DNA from 3 places in the Mycobacterium montefiorense genome. Region 2 is predicted to be linked to each of the others. Evidence: predicted binding sites of a transcription regulator. Region 2 holds the regulator's gene; each other region holds the start of a gene.
The links. Region 2 encodes LexA, which represses DNA repair genes until DNA is damaged. Its sites were predicted from a motif close to CGAACANNTGTTCG; they were not measured.

Region 1 (8,048 bases), on a different contig from region 2:
TCAGATGTCGTCACGCCGAGTGTCCAGACGGTCCAGGCGCGGCTGGCGGACACGATCGCCGTCAAGCAGCAGATGCAGTCGGGGGCTTTCGCCGCGCAGACCGTCGAGGTGGCGCGCGTGCTGATCGACGCGCTGCGGGCCGGCGGGAAGGTGATCTTCTTCGGCAACGGCGGTTCCGCACAAGACGCGGGTCATCTGGCCGCCGAGCTGATGGGCCGCTTCGCTTTTGACCGTCCGGGCCTGGCCGCGATCAGCCTCCCGGACGCCACCGCCGCGATCACGGCGATCGGTAACGACTACTCCTACGACGAGGTCTTCGCCCGCCTGGTACTTGCCGCCGGCCGGCCGGGGGACGTGGTGGTCGGCTTGACCACGTCGGGCAATTCACCCAACGTGGTGCGTGCACTCGAGGCGGCGGGCCAGGCCGGGATGACCACGGTGACGCTCACCGGCGCCCGTGGCGGCAAGGTCGCCGACGTCGCCGAGATCTGCATCCGGGTGCCCAGTGTGGACACCGGGCGAATTCAGGAGGCGTGCCTGCACCTCGGCCACACCATTTGCGAAATGGTGGAAGCCGCACTGTTTCCCAGACCCTCTTGACGATGGACCTGCGGAACGTCCGCACCGTATTTCTGGACCGCGACGGAACCATCAACGTCAAAGCCGCTGAGGGCGAGTACATTCGATCGCCCGAACAGCTGGTTCTGCTACCCGGCGCCGCCGCGGCGATAGCCGCGCTGAATGCGGCCGGCCTGCGCACGGTCTTGGTGACCAATCAGCGCTGGCTGTCCGAACCATCCGCGGACCCAACGCATTTCGCCGTCATCCAGGACCGGCTGTCGCAACTTCTCGCCGCGCAGGGCGCGCACCTGGACGCGGCCTATCACTGCCCACACGCGGCAAACAGCTGCGACTGCCGCAAACCCTTGGGCGGCATGCTGATTCGCGCGGCAGCAGAGCACGGCTTCGACGTGGCCGAGTCGGTCATGATCGGCGACAGCGACGCCGACGTGCAGGCGGGCCGGGCGGCCGGCGCGATGACCGTGCTGCTGCGCGCCGGGGGCGCAGACAACGCCGACTTAGTCGTCGACGACCTTGCCGCCGCCGTACGGCTCATCCTCGTCTGAAACGCTGAACTATCGATTGGGCGACCAGCGCGAGCGCAAACGGCAGATCGTCGCGCAGATACCGGCGGTAAAGCCGCCGCGGTTCGAGCATCAGCCGGTGCACCCACTCAAGTCCGAGCCGTTGCAGCAGCGGCGACGCCCGACGAACCACGCCGGCCGTCATGCCGATCCCGCCGCCGCAGGCCAGGCACCAGACGTTGGGCAGCTGCTGGGTCAGCTGCTCCATCAGGCGTTCCTGACGGGGGAAACCCAGACCGACGAAGACCAGATCGGGTTTGGCGGCGATCACGGCGGCGACCGCACGCCGCGCGCCATCCTCGGTGTTGTCGAAGCCGAACGCGGGCGACTGGGCGCCGGCGATGCGCAGGCTGGGGAATTGCGTGGCGAGCGCCGCGGCCGCTCGGTCCGGTATCCCTTCGGCGCCGCCGAAGAAATAGATCGACTTCCCGTCGGCCGCCGCCGCCGCGCTCAACGGCTGGATCAGCGACGAGCCCGCCACCCGCTCCGGCAACGTCTCACCTCGCAGCCGCGCCGCCCACACCAGCGGCATCCCGTCGGCGACGACGAGCGATCCCCTGGCTATCAGTTCGGCGAGCACGGCGTCGCGACTGGCTGCGCGGGCCACATCGATGTTGACCGGGATGATCGAGCCGCCCCTGCCGTCGGCCCAGGCTTTGCGCACGACTTCGACGACCTCGTGTTGGGTGAGGGCATCGAACCGAAGATCGCCCACCTGGATCCTGGTTGGCCGCATGACTTGTGATTCTCACCGCATCGCCGCGGAAGTTCCATGGAACTCGCGACATCGATTGATCCGGTTGTTGCTGCACCGGCCGCCAACGCCATAACCTGAGCGGATCGGATCGCAAGATGGGCCGCCGTGGCCGAGCTGATCGGCGCGCGGACGGAAGAACTCGCCGCGATGGACATCTTCGAGGGATGCGCCATCGAAGACTTAGAGCCGTTGGCGGCCAGCCTGCAACCGCTGCGCGCCGCGGCCGGCCAGGTTCTGATGGCCCAGGGGGAGCAAGCCGTCTCGTTCCTGCTCATCTCCTCGGGCACCGCCGAGATCAGACACGAAGGCGCCGACGGCGAGGTGGCCATCGGCGAGACCGGTGCCGGCGCTCTGATCGGAGAGATCGCCCTACTGCGCAACAGCCCCAGGATCGCGACCGTCACTACCACCGAGCCGCTGACCGGCTGGATCGGCGACAACGATGCGTTCACCCGGTTGGTGCACATCCCGGGCATCACGCCCCGACTGTTGCGGACCGTGCGCCAGCGTCTGGCCGCCTTCGTCACGCCCATCCCGATACGGGTGCGCGACAGCACCCTACTGCTGCTGCGCCCGGTGCTGCCCGGCGACGACGAGCGGACCGTGCACGGTCATATCCAGTTCTCCGGCGAGACCTTGTATCGCCGGTTCATGACGGCCCCGCTGCCGTCGGCGGAATTGATGCACTACCTGTCCGAAGTCGACTATGTCGACCACTTCGTGTGGGTGGTGACCGACGGCACAGACCCGGTGGCCGACGCGCGATTTGTCCGCGACGAGAAAGATCCCACGGTCGCCGAGATCGCGTTCACCGTCGCCGACGCTTATCAGGGCCGGGGGATCGGGAGCTTTCTGATCGGTGCGCTGTCGATCGCCGCCGAGGTCGACGGAGTCGAAAGATTCTCTGCGCGAATGCTTTCCGATAATCTGCCGATGCGCACGATGATGGACCGTTACGGCGCGATCTGGCAGCGCGAAGACATCGGGGTGATCACCACTGTCATCGATGTTCCGCGCCCGCGCGACCTGGGCATCAAGCGTGAGATGGCCGACGAGATCAGACGTGTCGCACGTCAGGTGATCGAGGCGCTCGGCTGAACCGGCGTGTTCAGCACGAGGGCTGGTACGGGGTGAACTTCGAGGTGACGTCGCCGACGAGGTCTTCGTCGTACGGGTTGATCGCCTTCGGCTCGGATCCCGCTGTGAAATCGAGGCCGTCGAGCTCAATCCACACCGTGTTCGGGCTGGTGGTCAGCTCGAAGAAATAGGTACGGTTCGTCAGATCGGTGACGGTGCGGTATTCGGTGTTGTAGATCCCGAAATCCTGGTAAGGCGCCCCGAAGGGCACCGACACATTGCGCATGATCGCCATCACGCCGGCTACCGCCTGACGGATGTCACGCGGCTCGGGCAGCAGTGCGACAAAGTACGCGGCGCGCTGGAAACGATCGATCGGGTTGACGTTGCCCGGCAACGGCATATCGCAGCCTGGGTTCGAAAGTCTTGCCGTGAAAGCAGTTCCAACTGCTGTTCGTAAGTCGGGTCGTTGGTCATCAGGGTGTACTCGCGGCCGTGATGCACGACGATGCGGCCATGGTCGAACTCGACGACGGCCGAGTCGCCGGACGCATCCTCGATCGCGAGGTGGATGGTGGCGTCGTGCCCGCGGGCGTTGATCATCACCAGCTGAATGCCGTCCATCAAGGTCAGCGCCTCGGAGACGGTGGCGGCTTGGTCGAGCAGGTACTGGGTCCACAGCCCGACGTGCAGTCCCGGCTTGGATGCATCGCGCGGGTCCAGATCTGTTGCCTCCAGGTACAGCCCGTGCACGGCCAAGCCGCGTTCGTTGATGCCGTCGAAAGCGCCGACGCCGTAGACGGTGGTGACCAGGCTGCCGTACCGGCTGGTCCAGCGCAGTGGATTGTCCGCGACAACGGTGATGCCGGCCGCGATGCCGCCGTCACGGTCGAGTCCTCGTGGGAATGCCACGATTAACGGTTCGGTGGATTCCGGCCCCAGTCCATGCTGCGCCCGGTCAGAACGGCGAGGTCGTTGGTGTTCCAGAGAACTCGTGTGCACACACGCGCCAACCTACACGTCTCGTAAGATGAACGAGCATGCGGCCGTTCTGGTTTGGCGCGGTACTTACGGCGTCGGTGGCTGCCTGCGGTGCGCATTCGCCCGCGCACCGACCGTCGGCGCCACCGTCGCCGTCGGCGCATGGCACCGTCGTCAACCCCGCCAACATCAAGCGAGTCGTTCGCGACCTGCCACCCAACTACGAGGTCACCAGCGGCATCCCCAGCGCGGCCTCGCCCCGGGTGATCTGGGGTCTCGACGCCGATGCGACGTCCAAGCCCGCGGTATGCGCCACGCTCGCCGATCCCGGCAAGGCGCCCGATCAATCCGCTCAGGGCCTGTCCGCCTCGGGTCAGGGCGGCATCGTCAACGCCGTGGTGGTGGCTTTGCCGGGCCCCGTCGACCTGGACCGTAACGTCGCCGACGCCTGCGGCCAGTTCACGATGACCGACGCGCACACCACGGCCACCGTCCGGCTCACCGACCCGCCGCACATCGACGGTGCCGAAACCCTCGGCATGGTCGTCGATACCAAATCCGCCGTCGAGGCCGGCACCGAAATCGATTCGCGGGCATATACATTCATCGCCTACCTGGGCGGCTACTACGCATTCACCACCCTGACCACCGATCCGGGTTCCGCGCTGCCGGCACTACCGCCGCAATTCGCCGCCGATCTACTTGCCAAAACGGTATCCACGTTGCGCAGCTGAACGTATGCCTTTGGGTAGATTAGCCACGGTGTCCAAGCTGGTATGCGTCATCGCAGCCGTGTGCGTGCTCGCCGGCTGCTCATCAAATACCACCACCGCGATGAACGCCGACATCGCCAAGATCGCCCAGGTCAAGTTGGACTTTGGACCCGAGTTCAAAGTCACCGACGTCTCGGAACGCGCGATCGATCCCAAACTGCTGTCCGCCCGCAAGCTGCCCGAGGGCCTGAAGTTCGACCCCGCCAACTGCGCGAAGCTGGCGTCGGGGCCCGACATGCCGCCGGACGTCAAGGGCAACATGGCAGCGGTGTCCGCCGAGGGCAATGGCAACCGGTATGTCGTCATCGCGGTCGAGACCTCCAAGCCACTGCCGCCCAATGACCCGAGCAAGGACTGCGACAAGGTCGCGTTCTCCGGCGGCCAGGTACGCGGCGGCCTCGAGGTCATCGACGCGCCGCACATCGACGGGACGCACACGTTCGGCGTGCACCGCGTCCTGCAGGCAGTGCTGACCGGCGGTACCCGCACCGGTGAGCTATACGACTACTCCGCGCAGTTCGGCGACTTCCAGGTGATCGTGATCGCCAATCCGCTGGTCACCGCGGACCAGCCGGTCGCCAAGGTCGACACGCAGCGTGCTCGCGACCTGCTCGTCAAAGGGGTGGCCGCGATCCGCACCTGACGCTCAGCGCACGTCGCGTGGCCGGAACTAGATGCTGACGCGCGGGCCCTTGCGCAACGAGGTCTTCGGAACGGCGTGCTCCCAGGTGCGCTGGCAGGATCCGCCCATCACCAACAGGTCGCCGTGCGCCTGCGGCAGCCGCAACGACGGCCCGCCACCGCGCGGCCTCATCGCGAAGGTGCGGGTGGCGCCGAGACTGATGATCGCCACCATGGTGTCCTCGGAGCTGCTGCGGCCAATCGTGTCGCCGTGCCAGGCGACACTGTCGGAGCCGTCGCGGTAACAGCACAATCCGATCGTGGTGAAGGGCTCACCGAGCTCGCCCGCGTAAATGTCGTTGAGCCGGCGGCGCAGGCGCGCCAGCAGCGGGTGGGGCGCCTCCTCGACGGTCAGGTCGTGAAAGCTCACCAGCCGCGGCACCTCGACCACCCGGTCGTACATCTGGCGGCGTTCGGAACGCCACGGGACCGTGGACAACAGCGCGTCGAGCAGGTCGTGCGCACCGTAAGGGTCGTCGCTGAGCCAGCCGGCGCGGATCTCGACGAAGGCACCGTTGCCCAGGTGTCGTCGCTCGGTGTGCTCGAACAGCGAGCCCTGTACCGCGGTCCCCACGACGCTCAGCCTATCGCACATTCGTTCGATTGATTGGGACTCGCCGGGCCACCAGCGTGCCTCGGGGTGTGACGCGACGGCCATGATTTCCGCGGCTACGGTTTAGGGCGTGGGTGTTATCGAACTGGGCACCAATTCCGAGGTAGGCGCGCTGCGGGTGGCGATTCTGCATCGCCCCGGTCCCGAGCTGCGCCGACTCAATCCGCGCAACAACGACCAGCTGCTCTTCGACGGGCTGCCGTGGGTTGCTCGTGCGCAGGAAGAGCACGACCAGTTCTCCGAGCTGCTGCGGTCTCGCGGGGTGGAAGTCCTGCTGCTGTCCGACCTGCTGGCCGAGGCACTCAACCACAGCGGGGCCGCCCGGATGCAGGGGGTGGCCGCCGCTGTCGATGCGCGCCGGCTGGGAGTGCCACTGGCGCAAGAGCTTTCGGCATACCTGCGTGGCCTGGACCCGGCAAAGCTGGCGCATGTCCTGATGGCCGGCATGGCGTTCAACGAGCTGCCACCGGATACCCGGACCGACGTGTCGTTGGTGCTGCGCATGCACCACGGTGGGGATTTCGTCATTGATCCGTTGCCGAATCTGGTGTTCACCCGGGACTCGTCGATCTGGATCGGCCCGCGGGTGGCGATCACGTCGCTGGCGTTGCGAGCCCGGGCGCGCGAGGCGTCGCTGACCGATCTCATCTATGCCTACCACCCGCGGTTCACCGGTGTGCGCAAGGCTTACGAATCACGGTCCGCTCCGGTCGAGGGCGGCGACGTGCTGTTGCTTTCCCCCGGGGTCGTCGCGGTCGGAGTGGGGGAGCGCACCACGCCTGCCGGTGCGGAAGCGTTGGCGCGCAGCCTCTTTGAGGACGACCTCGCGACCACGGTACTGGCCGTTCCGATCGCGCAGCAGCGTGCGCAGATGCACCTGGACACGGTGTGCACGATGGTCGACGCCGACACGGTCGTGATGTACGCCAACGTCGTCGACGACCTTTCGGCGTTCACGATTCAGCCCACATCCGACGGTGTGAACATCAGCGACGAAACGCCGTTTCTGGAAGCGGCAGCCAAGGCGATGGGGATCGACAAGCTACGCGTCATCGACACCGGTCTGGACCCCGTCGTCGCTGAACGCGAACAGTGGGACGACGGCAACAACACGTTGGCGCTGGCGCCCGGCGTCGTCGTCGCCTACGAGCGCAACGTGCAGACCAACGCTCGCCTGCAGGACGCGGGCATCGAGGTGCTGACGATCGCGGGGTCGGAATTAGGCACCGGCCGTGGCGGCCCGCGGTGCATGTCGTGCCCGGTCGCCCGCGACGCGCTCTAGTTTTTCGTCGAGATTGCCGCCATGGTCGTGGTCGGCGTTAATTCATGACCCTCACCGCAATCTCGACGCGGATCGGTACGCCAATGCGTCGCGTGTCCGCTGGACGATGACGTGCGGCCGGTCCTCGTTGATCACCCTGATCACCCGCCAGCCAAGACGATCGAGCATCTCCGCTCTTCGAATGTCCTTTACGTACTGCGATCGATCACTGCGATGTTGGTCGCCGTCGTATTCGACTGCCACCATTGGCTTTTCCCAGCCCAGGTCAAGGTAGGCGACGAGATGGCCATCGGTGACTTTGATCTGGGTGGCGGGCTTCGGTAGGCCAGCGTCGATGAGGACCAGGCGCAGCCAGCTCTCTTTGGGCGATTGCGCTCCGCCGTCCATCAGGGCGAGGGCGTCTCTGCATTGGCGAACACCGCGTGCTCCCGGGTGGCCAGTGATCAGCGCCGCTGTGTCAGGGGCGACGATCCCCGTCGCGGCGCAAAGCGCGTCGAGGTTGGCAACTGCGGCACCGCGCGGCAGGTTGCGTGCCAGATCGAACGCCGTGCGGGCAACACCAGTTACCCGCAGGCCGCTCACTTCTACGATTTCGTCCAGCGCGATTCGTTCGCGGCGAACGATGATTCCCGGTGGTGGATGGTTGAACGGCCCGAGGAGTTCAACGGGCGCGAAATCGTCGACCCATTTGGCTCCGTGCAGCGCGGCGGCAGCACGGCCGGCGATGATCCCCTTACGG
Region 2 (8,048 bases):
GGCAGTTTCCAGAACAGCCGGTTTGTGTTGGCCGAGCTGGCAACCGAGGCCACCGTGGTGCGCATCATGGTCGACGAGTTCCTCCGGCTGCACCTGGACAAGAAGCTGACGGCCGAGCAAGCGGCAATGGCCAAGTGGTACTCCACCGAAAAGCAGGTGCACCTGATCGACCGTTGCCTGCAGCTGCACGGCGGCTACGGCTACATGCGCGAATACCCCGTGGCGCGTTCCTATCTCGACGCCCGGGTGCAGACGATCTATGGCGGCACAACCGAGATCATGAAGGAAATCATCGGGCGCGGCCTCGGCGTTTGACGCTCATGATCGCAACCCCGTCGGCTAGCGTCGGCGGCGGTGAACCAATCCTGCTGCCACGCAACAACGAATCGTGGGCGGACGTTCGAAACGCGCGCCGATGGTGACACGGCCGAAGCACAACTAGTGCGCTTACCGTCTGGTTGCCCTGGTGTGCGGCAAAATGGTTGCCGCCCATGAATTGCTTCTTTGCTCGAGTGCATAGCCGGCGAACTGATGGCTTCGCGTACGGTCAGCGCATATGTTTCGGCTTCGTGGAGCGCGCAATCACCCGCCCACGGCGTGTACGAACATACGATGAGTCGCGACGCGATCGTCGTCCCGCATCATTTCGACATCAGAGCGGTATCCGTTTTCGTAATATTCGCGAATTGCCTTCGCATTTCTTGTTCGCTAGAGCAAAGTTATGCGAGCCCGGCGATATGCGAACTCTGATGGGGTTCGTAACCCGCGTTCGGGGTACCAACCGCTCGCAGGGTCCGCAGGGCACGGGCATGGCCATATTTGAGGGCATATCCGTCGGCTGGGAGGCTTGGTGAACGGGAAGAGAGGTCAAGTGCGCAGGCTCGCCGGGCGGGCGCTGATCAGCGTGGCGACCACAGCGTTGGCCGTCGTGCTGCTGGCACCTACCGCCTCAGCTTCTCCGATCGGCGACGCCGAAGCCGCCATCATGGCCGCGTGGGACAAGGCCGGCGGCCCCACCTCACCGCTAGGCCCCCGCAAGGGCGACGTCTATCCCGTGGCCGACGGCTTCGCGTGCGACTTCGACGGCGGCAAGTTCTTCTTCACCACGGCCACCGGTGCGAAATTCGTGTACGGGCCGATCCTGGAAAAGTACGACATGCTCGGCGGCCCGGCCGGTAGCGATCTGGGATTTCCGACCATCAACGAGGTTCCCGGACTCGCGGGCCCCGACAGCCGCGTGGCGACGTTCTCGGCCAGCGACAAGCCGGTGATTTTCTGGACGCCCGATCATGGCGCGTTTGTCGTGCGCGGCGCGCTGAACGCCGCCTGGGACAAACTCGGTAGCTCGGGCGGCGTTCTCGGCGCCCCGGTCGGAGATGAGACCTACGACGGCGAAGTGTCCTCGCAGAAGTTCGGCGCCGGCCAGATTTCCTGGAACCGCAAAACCAAGGAATTCACCACTGAGCCAGCGGGATTGGCCGACCAGCTGAAGGGCTTGCAGGTAGCCATCGATCCAGCCGCGGCCATCAACATGGCCTGGCGCGCGGCCGGCGGTGTGAACGGCCCGCTGGGCGCCAAGCAGGGCGGCCAGTATCCGATCGGCGGCGACGGAATCGCCCAGAACTTTGCCGGCGGCAAGGTGTTCTTCAGCCCGGCGAACGGCGCGAACGCCCTGGAAAGCGACATTCTGGCCAAGTACGAGTCGGTGGGTGGCCCGGTCAGCAGCGACCTGGGCTTCCCGATCGCCAACGAGTCCGACGGCGGCGTCAGCCCCAACAGCCGGATCGCGACGTTCTCGGCAGCCGACAAGCCGGTGATTTTCTGGAGCTCTGACCACGGTGCCTTCGTCGTGCGCGGAGCGATGAAGGCGGCCTGGGACAAGCTGCGCGGTCCCACCGGCAAGCTGGGTGCCCCGGTCGGCGATCAGACCGTCGACGGCGACGTGATCTCGCAGAAGTTCACCGGCGGCAAGATCTCGTGGAACCGCGCGAAGAACACCTTCTCCACCGACCCGGCGAACCTGGCTCCGCTGTTGTCGGGCCTGCAGGTGTCGGGACAAAACCAGCCGAGTGGTTCGGCAATGCCGCAGCACTCCAACAAGTGGTTCACCTGGAGCTGGTGGTACCTGTTCGCCCTGGTCCCGCTGCTGGTTCTGGTGCTGCTGGCGGTGTTCGTGGCGTTGCGGTGGCGCCGGCATCGCGCCGAGCGCAATGCCGCGCCCTACAACCTCGATCGCGACGTCGACGTCGGTGGCTACGACGACTCGGGTGAGCCGCGCTGGGGGCCCGACTACGCCGATGCCACGACCGAGCACTTGTCCTATGGCGACGTGCACTCACTGGAGCACCACGACGACGACGCCCCGCGAGTCAGGTGGCCGCATTCACCCGAAACGGTCGAACTGGACGAAGATGCCGCGGCCGGTTACGCCGACGAATCCGTATCCGAGGAAGAGTGGGATCAGTTAGGGGTCGACGACCAGGATCCCGACACGGTCGACACCGATTCCATCCATGTGGTGTCGGCGGACGATCTCACCGAGGCCGGCTATGGCGATGAGATACTCCAAGCCGGCTACCTGGATGATGTCGAAGTGTCGGAGCGCGCCGATCCGGACACTGAATACACCGATGCGAGCGTTCCGGAAGCCGCCTACCCTGACGCCGCCGAGGAAGACACCCCGTATGCGGAGGCGGGCTATCCGAGTGCCGACGATGCGGAGGCGGGCTATCCGGGTGCCGACGATGCGGAGGCGGCCTATCCCGACGTGGCCGTGCCGCATACGCCGCCCGATCTTGCCGCCGCAAGCGGCGTCACGCCCGGTGCTGCCGCTGCGGATGATGTCGCGGCCGGCCTCGCCGCCGCGGTAGGCGCTGCATCGCGTGGCGGACGGCACGCCGCCGCGGACGCTGACGACGAGTCAGACTTCGAGTCGGCAGCCGCCCTCGGGGCACTAGGCCCGGCCGGACGTCCGACGATCCACCTGCCTCTGGATGACCCGTATCTGATTCCCGACGGTTATCCGATCAAGGCGAGCACCCGCTTCGGCCTCTATTACACCCCGGATAGCGACCTCTATCGCGACACGCTCGCCGAAGTGTTCTTGTCCAGCGAGGAAGCCGCGCTGGTCAACGGCTTCATCAAGGCCGACTAGATAGCGAACTTTCGCGGCACTAGACCTTGCGGATCACCGTGACGACCTTGCCGAGCACGGTCGCGTCATTGCCGGGGATGGGATCGAACGCCGGGTTGTGCGGCATCAGCCACACTTGACCCCCCGCGCGCTTGAACGTCTTGACGGTGGCCTCACCGTCGATCATGGCGGCGACGATGTCGCCGTTGTCGGCGACATTCTGTTGCCGCACGACGACCCAGTCGCCGTCGCAGATCGCGGCTTCGATCATCGAGTCGCCGACCACCTTGAGCAGGAAGAGGGTGCCCTCGCCGACCAATTCGCGGGGGAGCGGGAAGACATCCTCGACGGCTTCTTCGGCCAAGATCGGTCCACCGGCCGCGATGCGCCCGAGCACGGGGACGAACGTCGGCTCTGGCAACGCGTCGGATCCGGCGACCTCGGTGGCCGGCGCCGCCGCAACGAGGTCATCGGCGCCGCGAACATCGACGGCCCGGGGGCGGTTCGGGTCGCGGCGCAGAAATCCCTTGCGTTCCAGAGTACGCAGTTGGTGAGCCACCGAGGACGTCGAAGTCAGCCCGACGGCATCGCCGATCTCCCTGATGCTGGGCGGATATCCACGGGTGGTCACCGATTGACGGATGACGTTCAAGATAGTGCGTTGCCGCTGGGTAAGCGATGAATCCACGGAATGCAACCGGCCTTCGGGGCCGGTGGCTGAGGTGTCGTTGCTGTCGCTCATGGCACTGAATGTAACCCCCTGGAAGCCGAGAATCAAACATGTGTTCGACTAGCGTGTCGTCCCTTCGTGTCTCCCGAAACAGTGATCCGCGCAACTTTTGCGAATAACAATGGTGTAACTCTCGAAAAGACCGGGTATTTGTGCGTGATGGCAGTGATAGCGACCGATGGAGGTTGTCGGTGGCGTGGTCTAGCGTTTTGCTCGTGCGACACGCTCCGCTCAAATGTTCGGATTTCGAACACACGAGCGATAGTGTCGAACACACGAGCGAGGATTAGTTGACCGGAGGAACGCACATGACGCTCATGCACACAGTCTCACCGCGGACCAACAACGTGCGGCGCCCGAGCGATGGGCTGGTTGCACGGCCTCGCTACGACCAGGAACGCGCGCTGCGGTCGCGCCGGTCCGTGCAGTCGCGGCCGGCCGGCGCGCCAATGCGGTACCGCGGTACCGGGGTAGCGATGTCGGCCACGCCGCATCGCCGCCGTCCGGCCACACTGGGGACGACGCTGGGGCTGGCCCTGATGGCCGGGATCATCACGCTCTGGCTGGGTCTGGTCGCGAATCTCGGTCAGATCGCCAACGGTGACTCCGCCGCCGCTCCCGTACCGGACAGGCTGTCCGTCGTGCAGGTCGAGCCGGGCGAGTCCCTTCAAGACGTCGCACACCGGGTAGCGCCCGAAGCGCCGGCGCGCCAGGTTGCCGACCGCATTCGCGAACTCAACAACCTGAACTCGCCGTCACTGGCCGCCGGCCAGACCCTGATCGCGCCGGTCGGCTGACGGCGCGGCGACGCCGTACGAAAACCGCTCTACGCCAACGCCGCTCAGTCCTCGCACCGCTACCAGCACCCGTGGCGCGGCTACATTGGCTCGGCGGGGGAGCGCACGGGTACGCTCGGAGTGTTCTGCGAGATGCCGGCCCCGCGAAGGAGCGGTCATGCATTGTCCGTTCTGCCGCCATCCCGATTCCCGGGTAATTGACTCGCGGGAAACCGATGAAGGCCAAGCCATTCGGCGCCGCCGATCGTGCCCGGAGTGCGGGCGACGGTTCACCACGGTAGAAACCGCGGTCCTGGCCGTGGTGAAGCGCAGCGGAGTCACCGAGCCGTTCAGCCGCGAAAAGGTCGTCAAAGGGGTGCGCCGCGCGTGCCAGGGCCGTCAGGTGGACGAGGACGCGCTGAACCTGCTGGCGCAGCAGGTGGAAGACACCGTCCGTGCCGCCGGCTCGCCCGAGATTCCCAGTCACGAGGTCGGCTTGGCGATCCTGGGGCCGTTGCGTGACCTGGACGAGGTGGCGTACCTGCGCTTCGCGTCGGTTTACCGGTCCTTCTCTTCGGCCGACGATTTCGAACGCGAGATCGAGGCGCTGCGCCAGCACCGCAAGGTATCGACACCCACCTGATGGTCCGCCGCGTGACTCGGGCGCAACGGTACTGGTCGGCACCGGACTAGGCTGAATTCATGCCTGGTGACCTGCATCCGGATCTCGAGGCGCTCGCGCCGCTGCTCGGCACCTGGGCTGGTCGCGGTGCGGGCGAATATCCGACGATCCAGCCCTTCGAGTATCTCGAAGAAGTTGTGTTTTCCCATGTGGGCAAACCGTTTCTGGCCTACGCGCAAAAGACCAAAGCGCTGGCCGACGGCAAACCGCTGCACGCCGAGACCGGCTATCTTCGGGTGCCCGAACCCGGCCACGTCGAGCTGGTTCTGGCTCACCCCAGCGGGGTCACCGAAATCGAGGTCGGTTCCTACCGGTCGACCGGCGATGTCATCGAAATCGAGCTGGCCACCACGTCGATCGGTTTGACGCCGACCGCCAAAGAGGTTTCCGCGCTTGGTCGTTCCATCCGCCTCGACGGCGACCAGCTTACGTACTCGGTACAAATGGGTGCGGTCGGGCAACCCATGCAGCATCATCTTGCCGCGGAGTTGCAGCGGAAGTCCTGAATTCCCAGCGGCCTCGGCTGGCCGAGTATCCTTCAGTCCAGTTGTGTCACACCGTCGTTGACGACGCGGCCAGCCACCCGAACCCAGCTCTCGGGACTCCAGACAGTTTCCAGCATCGATCCTCTGCCCTGGGTGATGCTCAGGTCGCGGCTAAGATGGTCGGTAATCCGCATCGCTGCCGAGCCGGTCGCTTCGTCTTCGGGTACACCGAGATTTGCCGCGAACATCCGGGAACGCAGCGCCCCGGCGGACTCATCGATCCAGGCCCACAGGTAGTGCGCGGTGTCGTCGGGAAAATCGTCTGGGTCGGCCGCCAGAAGCTGCTCGACGGAATCGAATTCGTGCACTGCGAACACGGGAGCCCAGTCCGAGCGGGCGCTGATGCCCACCAGGTCACCCGCGTAGTGCACCTGCACAATGCCGGCTGGTACCTGCAGCGTGTTGATCGGCGTACCGTTGGCGCGCAGCCACCACGGCGCGCCCACTGACGGGTGCCCGGCGAACGGAATTTCGATGCGCGGAGTGTAGATGGTGACCTGCGCTGTGGTTGAGCCGCCGGCCGGAAGATCGACGAATACCGTTTCGCTGTAACCTAATTGGGCTGCCAGCGCCTGGCGATCGGCGAGAGCGACCTGTTTGGCGTCGACCACGCCCAGTGGATTGCCGAATTTTCCGGCCCGGTCGGTGAAGACACGCAACACCGTCACATCGATCCCCATGGGCCGACTGTACGGGGCGGGTCAACGCCGAGGGGGCCTCAGGTGGCGCTGCGCTCGTCGGAACCCATCGCGTTGAGCACCGCGACGCGCGTGTCGGCCGGACCCGTGACGGTGCGTTCGCCGCTGCCGGTACGCAGCAACTCACGAAGCGCGCCCTGATCGTGTTGGGCAGGGGCGGTGCTGTCGATGAAGCGCTGGACGACGTCGATGAAGCGTGCCGGGTCTTCGTGGAATGGAAAGTGGCCGGAGCCGGCAAAGATCTCCAGGCGCGAGCCTGGCATCGCGGCGTGGGCCATCCATGCGTGCCGGACGGAAACCACCGCATCCTTGGTGCCCCACACGATCTGCACCGGGATGGTCTCGGTCAAATAACATCGATCCAGCATCGTGACGATCTGGCCGCGCCAGTCCACCACGGCCCGCAGCGTCCTGCTGAACGCCGACGAGGCCGTCGGTTCGGGTAGGTCGTCCAGAATCCGCAGCACGTTCGGCAGATCGCGGCCCAGGCCGGTCGATCCGATCGCCAGGCCCGCGAGCCGGCCCGCCAGCTGTACTGCCGGCAGCACCAGCGGCAGCCGCAGCAGCGCCAGCGCCTCGGTGCCCACCGGCAGCGAGGCCAACCGGAATACGACGTTGACGTCTTTGGTGACGCCGCCCGCGGAGACCAGGATCAGCCGGTCGACCAGATGTGGGAACTGGTAAGCGAATTGCATCGCCACCCCACCGCCGAGCGAATGTCCGACGATGGTCACGCGCTCGATTTCGAGCACGGAGAGCAGGTCGCGCATCCCGTTGGCGTATGCGGCGACCGAGTAGTCGGCGCGCGGCTTGTCGGACTGCCCATGGCCGAGCAGATCGGGGGCGATCACTGTATACCGCTGAGCGAGCTTGGCTTGCACGGTATTCCACGTCGTGGAGTTGTCGCCGATGCCGTGAATTAACAGAATCGCCGGCCCGGAGCCGGCGATTCGGTAGGCCCGCTTGTACCCGTGGATGGTGCGGAACTCGAGCGAGGGGGTAGTTACTTCGCGCACCGGGCGAAGATTGCTCTTGCGCTTCCGCTCAGTCATCTCGCCACCCTTGTCGTCGCGCCCGCTGAGGCGTTTAAGCCGGGTCGTCGCCGTCGCGCTTCTTTTCCGCCTGCTGGGCTAGGAACCGCTCGAACTCGGCCCCAAGCTCGTCGCCGCTAGGCAGGTCTTCATCGCGTGTTAGTAATGACCTGTTTTCCTGAGCGTCGATGAACGCATCGTACTGGCGCTCGAGTGCAGCCACCACTTGGGCTACTTCGGCACTGGCTTCCACCTGCTCGTCGATCTTGCCACGGATCTCTGCCGCAGCCTCGGTCAGCGCCGACAGCGGCAGGTCCAGCGACCCGGTTTTGGCGACCTGCTCGAGCAGCGCCTGGGCGGCGGCGGGGTAGTCGGTCTGCGTCAGGTAGTGCGGCACGTGGACGGTGAAACCGACCACCTCATGCCCGTGCTCACCCATCCGGTATTCCAGCA
Region 3 (8,048 bases), on a different contig from region 2:
TTCGGCCGCGAATTCCGTTGCGCCGGAGCTGACGTACTGGATGGCCCCGTCGATCACCGAGGACACCAGCACATCGACGTCGGGCTGCGGCGCGGTAATCCAGGTGGTGAACAACGCACGCAGACCGTCGGCGTCGGACTGGTCGTTCAGTAATTCGATGTAGGGGTCGAGGTCGGTGACCGCCAGCGCCCGCAGCAGCTCGATCGTTCGGGCCGCCTGACGAAAACCGGCGAGCGCCTCGAACGAGTGCAACGCCACCAACAACTCGGGCTTGTGCGAGGTATCGCGGTAGTTGCGCACCGGTGAGGCGACCGGGATGCCCAATTTCTCCTCGCGCAGATAACCCTCGATGGCCTGTTCGGCACTCGGGTGCGCCTGTAGCGAGAGCGGTTCGTCGGCAGCGAGCACCTTCACCAGGAACGGCAGCACGTCGCCGAACCGGTCGCGCGACGCGGTGCCGAGCTGTCCCTCCGGATCGGCGGCCACCGCCTCCAACAGCGAAAGTTCGCCCTTGTCGGTTTCCAGCCAGGCCGGGTCGCCCGGATGCGCGCCGAACCAGAGCTCGGCCTCGGGGTGAGCCGCGGGCACCGGGCGCCCGGTGAATTCGGCGATAGCGGTACGCGACCCCCATGCGTAGGTCCGTACCGCACCGCGAAGCACATCCACTTATCTATCTATCCCCGCACCAGTCGCAAGTAAACGGCGGCCATCTCCAGCCGAACGGCCAATACTGCCAGTTGCTGCTCGGCGCGCCCGGCACCGGTCGGTTCGCGCGGAGCAGCAGGGACGGTCACGGCGTCGGACGTGTTGGACACATCGGGCACATCCTCGGCCGCGACCAAGTAGACGTCGTCGAGCCCGGCAATCCGAGCGGCCGCCACCGTGCGGTCGCCGGACAACGTCAGCACCAGCACCCGCAGTCGCTGCGGCAACGGTCCGTCGAGCTCTTCGTCGTGGAAAAGCGCATCGACCGACGACGGGGATCCGGCCAACCCGGAGCCGACCTCGGCGGGCTCGCGCAGTGCCACAACCGCGTCCGCCAGCCCGGTGGCGGCGACCACCTGGCGCGCGATCCGCAGCAGGGCCGAACTGCCGTGCCGGGCCAGCGCGAGCGTCGCCGCACAGTCACCGGCCAGCGCAACCCGGTGATCGGACAGGCGTGCGGCAATTGTCTTGGCCGGGTTGGTGAATAGCTCACGGGACGCACTGTTGCGCAGTGCCTCGGCGTCCAGCTCGTCGGCGAGCGCCGGCACATCGATATCCAGTCGGGAATCCACCGTTTGCAACGTGGCCAATCCGGCGGCCAGATACCGGCACAATCCGAACTCGTCGGGAACCCACAGCCGCGGCGCCAGCACCGCGGCGCGGCCGGCGGTGGCGTCGCGCAGCGGACCCTCGTACGGCGCGACGACGACCACCCGGGCACCGCGGCGCACCCCGGTCGCGGCGGCACTGACCAGAGCTGGATCGCCGGGGTCGTCGCCCGCGACGATCAGCACGTCGAGCGGACCCGCCCACGGCGGGGCCTCGCTGACGACCGCGATCGGCGCCGACGCCGCGCCGCCCTGCGTCGCGGCCAGCATCGCCCCGGCCGCCTCGGCGGTCCCCCGGCCGGCCACCCAGATGACGCTGCGTGGGCGGTCGCCGGTGCGCAGGGAGTTCAGTTCGCCTTCGTCGACCGCCGCGGCGACGGCGCGCACCTGCGCTCCCGCCGACGAGACGGATCGCAACAAGCCCTGTCCGTCGGCGGCGAGCAGGCCGTCGATGTCTTCTAGATCGATCGCGCGGGTGGCGTTCACGGCACACCCTCGTTGCGCTGCACCTGGCCGGTTATCTCGGTGCTGATCTCGGCAATCATCGCTTCGACATCCTCGGCGGTGCGCCCCTCGGCGTTGAGCCGCAGCAACGGCTCGGTGTTCGAGGTGCGCAGGTTGAACCAGCTGCCGTCGCCCAAATCCACCGTCACCCCGTCCAGGTGATCGATGGAGTGAATCCGGCTGCCGAACGACCTCAACACGGCGTCCACGCACAATGCGGCGTCGTCCACCTTGAAATTGATCTCGCCGGAGGATTCGTAGCGGTGGTAGTCCGCGGTCAGCTCCGAGAGCGGCCGGTCCTGCTCACCGAGGGCGGCCAGCACGTACAGCGCGGCCAGCATGCCCGAATCGGCGCCCCAGAAATCACGGAAGTAGTAGTGCGCCGAATGTTCACCGCCGAAGATCGCACCGGTTTCGGCCATCAGCGTCTTGATATAGGAGTGTCCGACGCGCGAGCGCAGCGGTGTGCCGCCGCGCTCGGCGACCAGTTCGGGCACCGCGCGAGACGTGATCAGATTGTGGATGACGGTGGCGCCGATCTCCCGGCCGAGTTCGCGGGCGGCCACCAGGCTGGTCACCGTCGATGGCGAGACCGGCATCCCGCGCTCGTCGACCACGAAGCACCGGTCGGCGTCGCCGTCGAAGGCCAGCCCGATATCGGCACCGGTTTCGCGCACATAAAACTGCAGATCCAGCAGGTTGGCCGCGTCCAGCGGGTTGGCTTCGTGATTGGGAAACGAACCGTCAAGCTCGAAGTACAACGGCAGCAACGTGATTGAGCCGATCGCGCCAAGCACCGCCGGTGCCGTGTGCCCGGCCATGCCGTTGCCCGCGTCCACCGCCACCCGCAGCGGGCGCAATCCGGAGGTCTGGACCAGCGAACGCAGGAACTCGCCGTAGTCGGCGAGCACGTCACGATCGCTGATGGTCCCGGGCTTCCCGTCGTAAGCCCCGACCCCGGCGATCAGGTCTTCGGTGATCACTTTCAGCCCGCTGTCCGCGCCGACCGGCAAGGCGGCGGCCCGGCAGAGCTTGATGCCGTTGTAGGCGGCGGGGTTGTGGCTGGCGGTGAACATCGCGCCTGGGCAGTCCAGCAAGCCCGAGGCGAAATACAGCTGATCGGTGGACGCTAACCCGATGCGCACCACGTCCAGGCCCTGGTTGGTCACCCCGGTCGCGAAGGCAGCGGCAAGCGACGGCGAACTGTCGCGCATGTCGTATCCGATCGCCACACGTTGGGCACCCTCGCCGCGCATCAACGCGGCGAACGCGGCCCCGATGTCGGCGACCAGCGACTCGTCGATCTCTTCGCCAACCAGCCCCCGGATGTCATAAGCCTTGATGACACGGTGGACAGTCGCGGCGGGCCGGGACATGCGGGGCCTCCTTGACGCCATAGATTGATTTGCCTCTTGGCGTCAGCCTATCGGCCCGCAGAAGTTACGGTTCCAAACGGTTTAGAAGAAACCCCGCCGCGCTAGTCGGACGGATCGGGCAGCACCCGCAGATGCCCGCGGCGGCGTCCGGAGCATTTTTCGGACGGCGCGAGCAGATGGCTGCTGGGCGCGGTGGCCTGAGCTCCGGCGTGCTGGACGTGTTGATCGGAAAAGCCGTTCAGCGGCATGCCGGTTCCGCCGGCGTACGACACCGCCGCCTCCCCCTGACCGCCTTCGCGCACGGCATCGGCAAGGGCGACCAAATCGTCTTCGTCGGGATTCGTGGGCTCCGAATTCAGGGGTCCGGCGTGCCGCACCAGCTCCCATCCGCGGGGCGCGGTGATCCGGCCGGCGTGGCCGACGCACAAATCCCACGAATGCGGCTCGCGCGCGGTCGCGAGTGGTCCTACAACTGCCGTCGAGTCCGAGTAGACGAACGTCAGGGTCGCCACGGCGTAATGCGGGCACCCGGGCCGGCAGCAGCGACGGGGAACGTTCACGTCGCAAAGGCTATCGTGCGGAAACGCCCCCGAAGCGCCGGACACGCGCATCCGTTCGACGCACGATGTTCAACCGTTACCATCGGCGCGTGGGTAATTGGCGCAGTTTCCCGCGCAACGGGCGGCCGTCAGGCCGAACGTCTGGGCACCGGGCAACTCGGCGGGGGCGCGATATGCGCAGCCCTTTGCTGCCGACGACGGTGCCCGGATGGCGCAGTCGGGCCGAGCGATTCGACATGGCGGTGCTCGAGGCTTACGAACCCATCGAGCGGCGCTGGCAATCGCGAGTGGCCGAACTTGATGTGGCAGTCGATGAAATTCCCCGCATCGCGGCCAAGGATCCGGAAAGCGTGCAGTGGCCGCCCGAGGTCGTCGCCGACGGACCGATCGCACTGGCCCGGTTGATCCCGGCCGGGGTGGATGTCCGAGGCAATTCGACAAGGGCGCGAATTGTGCTGTTTCGCAAACCCATCGAACGGCGCGCTAAAGACACCGTCGAACTTGGCGAATTATTGCATGAGATTCTGGTGGCTCAGGTCGCCATTTATCTCGACGTTGAACCAACGGTTATCGACCCGACGATCGAGGACGAATAAAACCGATAAGGGTTTGTCGCGTCAGATGATGCCGCGCTTGAGGCGGCGGCGCTCGCGCTCGGAGAGGCCACCCCAGATGCCGAAGCGCTCGTCATGCGCCAGGGCGTACTCGAGGCACTCGTGACGTACCTCGCAGCCCAGGCAGATCTTCTTGGCCTCGCGGGTCGACCCCCCCTTCTCCGGGAAGAAGGCCTCCGGGTCGGTCTGCGCGCACAGCGCGCGGTCCTGCCACTGGTCCGGAGTGAGTTCGGATTCCGGCAACGGCAACGGCTCGGGCTCGAATGCGACTGGCGCATCGGGAACCACGGTCAAGTGCGGCCGGAAAATCGGCGCCGGCGAGGAGCTGATCGCGGCGTGCTCAGTGCTTGGCATGACGCCCCGTAGGTGCTCGTAAGACATGCGTCGTACGCCTCCTCAGCTTCGTGTTTGAGAGAGTGGTTGTTTCCCGCTGTTCTGATGTAACAGACAATTCGAACAAGTGATCGAATCTCGGTCTGCGACACCGGAACCGGCCGGCCAACCGGGAAATGACACTGATGTGATTAGACACGGGTTAATCTGCCGGGTCAAGCGTTTCGGCGTATTTCCATACCATCTCGTGATCAAATTCCGGCGTTTCTGTTATTCCGGCCCTTCGGCGTATCCATCACAACCGCTCCCAACTGTTGGATGTGGTCGTCGATTTCGAACCTTCGGTGGCCGGTACTGTCGTGCGATGTGAAGGTCACCGTTCTGGTCGGCGGGGTCGGCGGCGCCCGATTCCTGCTGGGTGTTCAACAGTTACTCGGGCTGGGTCAGTTCAGCGCCGAGGGACGAGCAACCGGCCACGAGCTGACTGCCGTCGTCAACATTGGCGACGATGCCTGGATCCATGGGGTCCGGATTTGTCCAGATTTGGACACCTGCATGTATACCTTAGGTGGAGGCGTCGACCCCGAGCGGGGATGGGGTCACCGGGACGAAACCTGGCATGCCAAAGAGGAATTGGCGCGTTATGGTGTGCAGCCGGATTGGTTCCAACTGGGTGACCGCGATCTGGGAACCCATCTCGTACGCACCCAGATGCTCAACGCCGGCTACCCGCTGTCAGCGGTCACCACGGCGCTCTGCGACCGGTGGCAACCGGGCGCGCAACTGGTACCCGCCAGCGACAACCGCTGCGAAACACACGTGGTGATCACCGATCCCGCCGACAGCAGCCGGCGCGCGATCCACTTCCAGGAATGGTGGGTGCGCTATCGGGCCAACGTGAGCACCCACAGCTTCGCGTTCGTCGGCGCCGAAACGGCCAGCGCGACAACTGAAGCGGTCCAGGCCATCGGCGACGCCGACATTATCTTGCTGGCTCCGTCGAATCCGGTGGTGAGCGTCGGCGCGATTCTGGCCGTCCCGGGCATTCGCGGCGCGCTGCGGGCGGCTTCCGCACCGGTCGTCGGCTACTCGCCGATCATCGGTGGAAAGCCATTGCGTGGCATGGCCGATGCCTGCCTCGAGGTGATCGGGGTCGATTCCACCGCCGAAGCCGTCGGTAGGTACTACGGTGCGCGCGCGGCCACCGGGATATTGGATTGCTGGCTCGTGCACGAGGGCGATCACGCGGAAATCGAAGGCGTCGCGGTGCGCTCGGTGCCGCTGCTGATGAGCGACCCGAAGGCGACCGCCGAAATGGTCTCCGCCGGATTCGACATTGCGGGCGTGCTGCCATGACCCCTACGCCGAAAGAGCATGGCACCGCCGCGGCGATCGAGATCCTGCCCGTCACCGGGCTTCCTGAATTCCGCCCCGGCGACGATCTCGGTGCCGCGATCGCCGCCGCCGTGCCATGGCTGCGAGACAACGACGTCGTGGTGGTCACCAGCAAGGTGGTGTCCAAATGCGAGGGCCGGTTGGTCGCCGCGCCCGAGAATCCCGAGGAGCGCGATGAGCTCCGGCGCAAGCTGGTCGACGACGAGGCGGTGCGGGTGCTGGCCCGCAAGGGCCGAACGCTGATCACCGAGAACCGGCTCGGGCTGGTCCAGGCCGCCGCCGGTGTCGACGGATCCAATGTCGGCCGGACCGAACTCGCGCTGCTGCCCGTCGACCCCGACGCCAGCGCGGCGGCGCTGCGGACCGCATTGCGCGACAAGCTCGGTGTCGGCGTCGCGGTGGTGATCACCGACACCATGGGCCGGGCCTGGCGCAACGGCCAGATCGACGCCGCGGTCGGTGCAGCGGGTTTGGCTGTGCTGCACGGCTATTGCGGTGCGGTCGACGAGCATGGCAACGAGCTGGTGGTCACCGAGATCGCGGTGGCCGACGAAGTCGCCGCGGCTGCCGATCTGGTCAAGGGCAAGCTGACCGCCATGCCGGTGGCCGTCGTGCGCGGCCTGCGCGTCGTCGATGACGGCACCACGGCACGGCATTTGCTGCGATCCGGTCCCGACGATCTGTTCTGGCTCGGCACCGCCGAAGCCATCGACATGGGCCGCCGACAGGCCCAGCTGTTGCGCAGATCGGTGCGCCGGTTCTCTGACGAGCCGGTGCCGCCGGATTTGATCGAGGCCGCCGTCGCCGAGGCCCTGACTGCACCGGCCCCGCATCACACTCGCCCGGTGCGGTTCGTGTGGCTGCGCACTGCGGCCACCCGGACCCGACTGCTCGACCGCATGCAGGACAAGTGGCGCGCCGACCTCGCCGGTGACGGCAGGGCCGCCGTCTCGATCGACCGGCGGGTGGCACGCGGCCAGATCCTCTACGACGCACCCGAGGTGGTCATCCCGATGCTGGTGCTCGACGGGGCACACACTTATACCGACGCCGAGCGCACCGATGCCGAGCACACGATGTTCACCGTCGCCGTCGGCGCGGCCGTGCAGGCTCTGCTGGTCGCGCTGGCCGTTCGGGGGGTGGGCAGCTGCTGGATCGGCTCGACGATCTTTGCCGCCGATTTGGTGCGGGCCGAGCTGGAATTGCCGCCCGATTGGGAGCCGTTGGGCGCCATCGCGATCGGTTACGCCTCCGAAGAAGCGCGGGCCGCCGGGTTGCGCGATCCCGTGCATCCCGGGGATCTCCTGATCGACAAGTGATACTGAGCCGGTGAAGACGTTCGCGGGCAAGGCGGCCGTATCGGCCGACAAGGTCCGCGGCGGCTACTACACACCGACATCGGTGGCGCGATTTCTGGCCCGCTGGGTCCGCGAGGCCGGCCCCCGGATTGTCGAACCCTCCTGCGGCGACGGCGCAATCCTGCGTGAGCTGGCCGAGCTGAGCAACCAGGCGCACGGCGTGGAACTCGTCGACAGCGAGGCGGCGAAGTCGCGAGCGTTCGCTCCGGTGGACGCCGCGAACCTGTTCGTCTGGCTGACCGAGATCCAGTCCGCCGACCGCGACGGGGTCGCGGGCAACCCGCCCTACATTCGATTCGGCAACTGGGCATCCGAGCAACGAGAGCCGGCGCTCGAGCTGATGCGACGCGAAGGTCTGCGCCCCAGCAGGTTGACCAATGCGTGGGTTCCTTTCGTCGTAGCAAGCACCGCATTGGTGCGCGATGGTGGACGAGTGGGTTTGGTATTGCCCGCCGAATTGCTGCAAGTCGGTTATGCCGCGCAATTGCGCGAATTTCTGCTCACCCGCTATCGCGAAATCACCCTGATCACATTTGAACGTCTGGTGTTCGACGGCATCCTGCAGGAAGTCGTGTTGTTCTGCGGGGTGACCGGT

Region 1: a site for LexA is predicted at 6,003-6,016, ahead of H7K34_RS19325 (alpha-ketoglutarate-dependent dioxygenase AlkB). Genes of this name have one in related genera too.
Region 3: a site for LexA is predicted at 4,821-4,834, ahead of cofD (2-phospho-L-lactate transferase). Genes of this name have one in related genera too.

Annotation. Positions count from the first base shown of each region.
Region 1 covers NZ_JACKVL010000015.1:68,663-76,710, reverse strand. The annotation lists gene H7K34_RS19365 (D-sedoheptulose-7-phosphate isomerase) at 1-600, shown strand, start outside; gene H7K34_RS19360 (D-glycero-alpha-D-manno-heptose-1,7-bisphosphate 7-phosphatase) at 603-1,127, shown strand; gene H7K34_RS19355 (WecB/TagA/CpsF family glycosyltransferase) at 1,114-1,881, opposite strand; gene H7K34_RS19350 (GNAT family N-acetyltransferase) at 2,050-3,000, shown strand; gene H7K34_RS19345 (linear amide C-N hydrolase) at 3,011-3,382, opposite strand; gene H7K34_RS19340 (linear amide C-N hydrolase) at 3,283-3,891, opposite strand; gene H7K34_RS19335 (DUF5642 family protein) at 4,020-4,694, shown strand; gene H7K34_RS19330 (DUF5642 family protein) at 4,723-5,376, shown strand; gene H7K34_RS19325 (alpha-ketoglutarate-dependent dioxygenase AlkB) at 5,404-5,988, opposite strand; gene arcA (arginine deiminase) at 6,098-7,309, shown strand; partial or broken gene H7K34_RS19315 (DUF559 domain-containing protein) at 7,361-8,048, opposite strand, start outside.
Region 2 covers NZ_JACKVL010000013.1:583,093-591,140, forward strand. The annotation lists gene H7K34_RS16085 (acyl-CoA dehydrogenase family protein) at 1-315, shown strand, start outside; gene H7K34_RS16090 (LGFP repeat-containing protein) at 872-3,154, shown strand; gene lexA (transcriptional repressor LexA) at 3,174-3,875, opposite strand; gene H7K34_RS16100 (LysM peptidoglycan-binding domain-containing protein) at 4,172-4,660, shown strand; gene nrdR (transcriptional regulator NrdR) at 4,818-5,282, shown strand; gene H7K34_RS16110 (peroxynitrite isomerase) at 5,342-5,827, shown strand; gene H7K34_RS16115 (PhzF family phenazine biosynthesis protein) at 5,860-6,546, opposite strand; gene H7K34_RS16120 (alpha/beta fold hydrolase) at 6,585-7,616, opposite strand; gene H7K34_RS16125 (proteasome assembly chaperone family protein) at 7,651-8,048, opposite strand, start outside.
Region 3 covers NZ_JACKVL010000009.1:281,609-289,656, reverse strand. The annotation lists gene manA (mannose-6-phosphate isomerase, class I) at 1-666, opposite strand, end outside; gene H7K34_RS08955 (TobH protein) at 675-1,799, opposite strand; gene H7K34_RS08950 (phosphomannomutase/phosphoglucomutase) at 1,796-3,193, opposite strand; gene H7K34_RS08945 (DUF3499 domain-containing protein) at 3,295-3,753, opposite strand; gene H7K34_RS08940 (metallopeptidase family protein) at 3,927-4,349, shown strand; gene H7K34_RS08935 (WhiB family transcriptional regulator) at 4,371-4,748, opposite strand; gene cofD (2-phospho-L-lactate transferase) at 5,067-6,056, shown strand; gene H7K34_RS08925 (coenzyme F420-0:L-glutamate ligase) at 6,053-7,414, shown strand; gene H7K34_RS08920 (class I SAM-dependent methyltransferase) at 7,425-8,048, shown strand, end outside.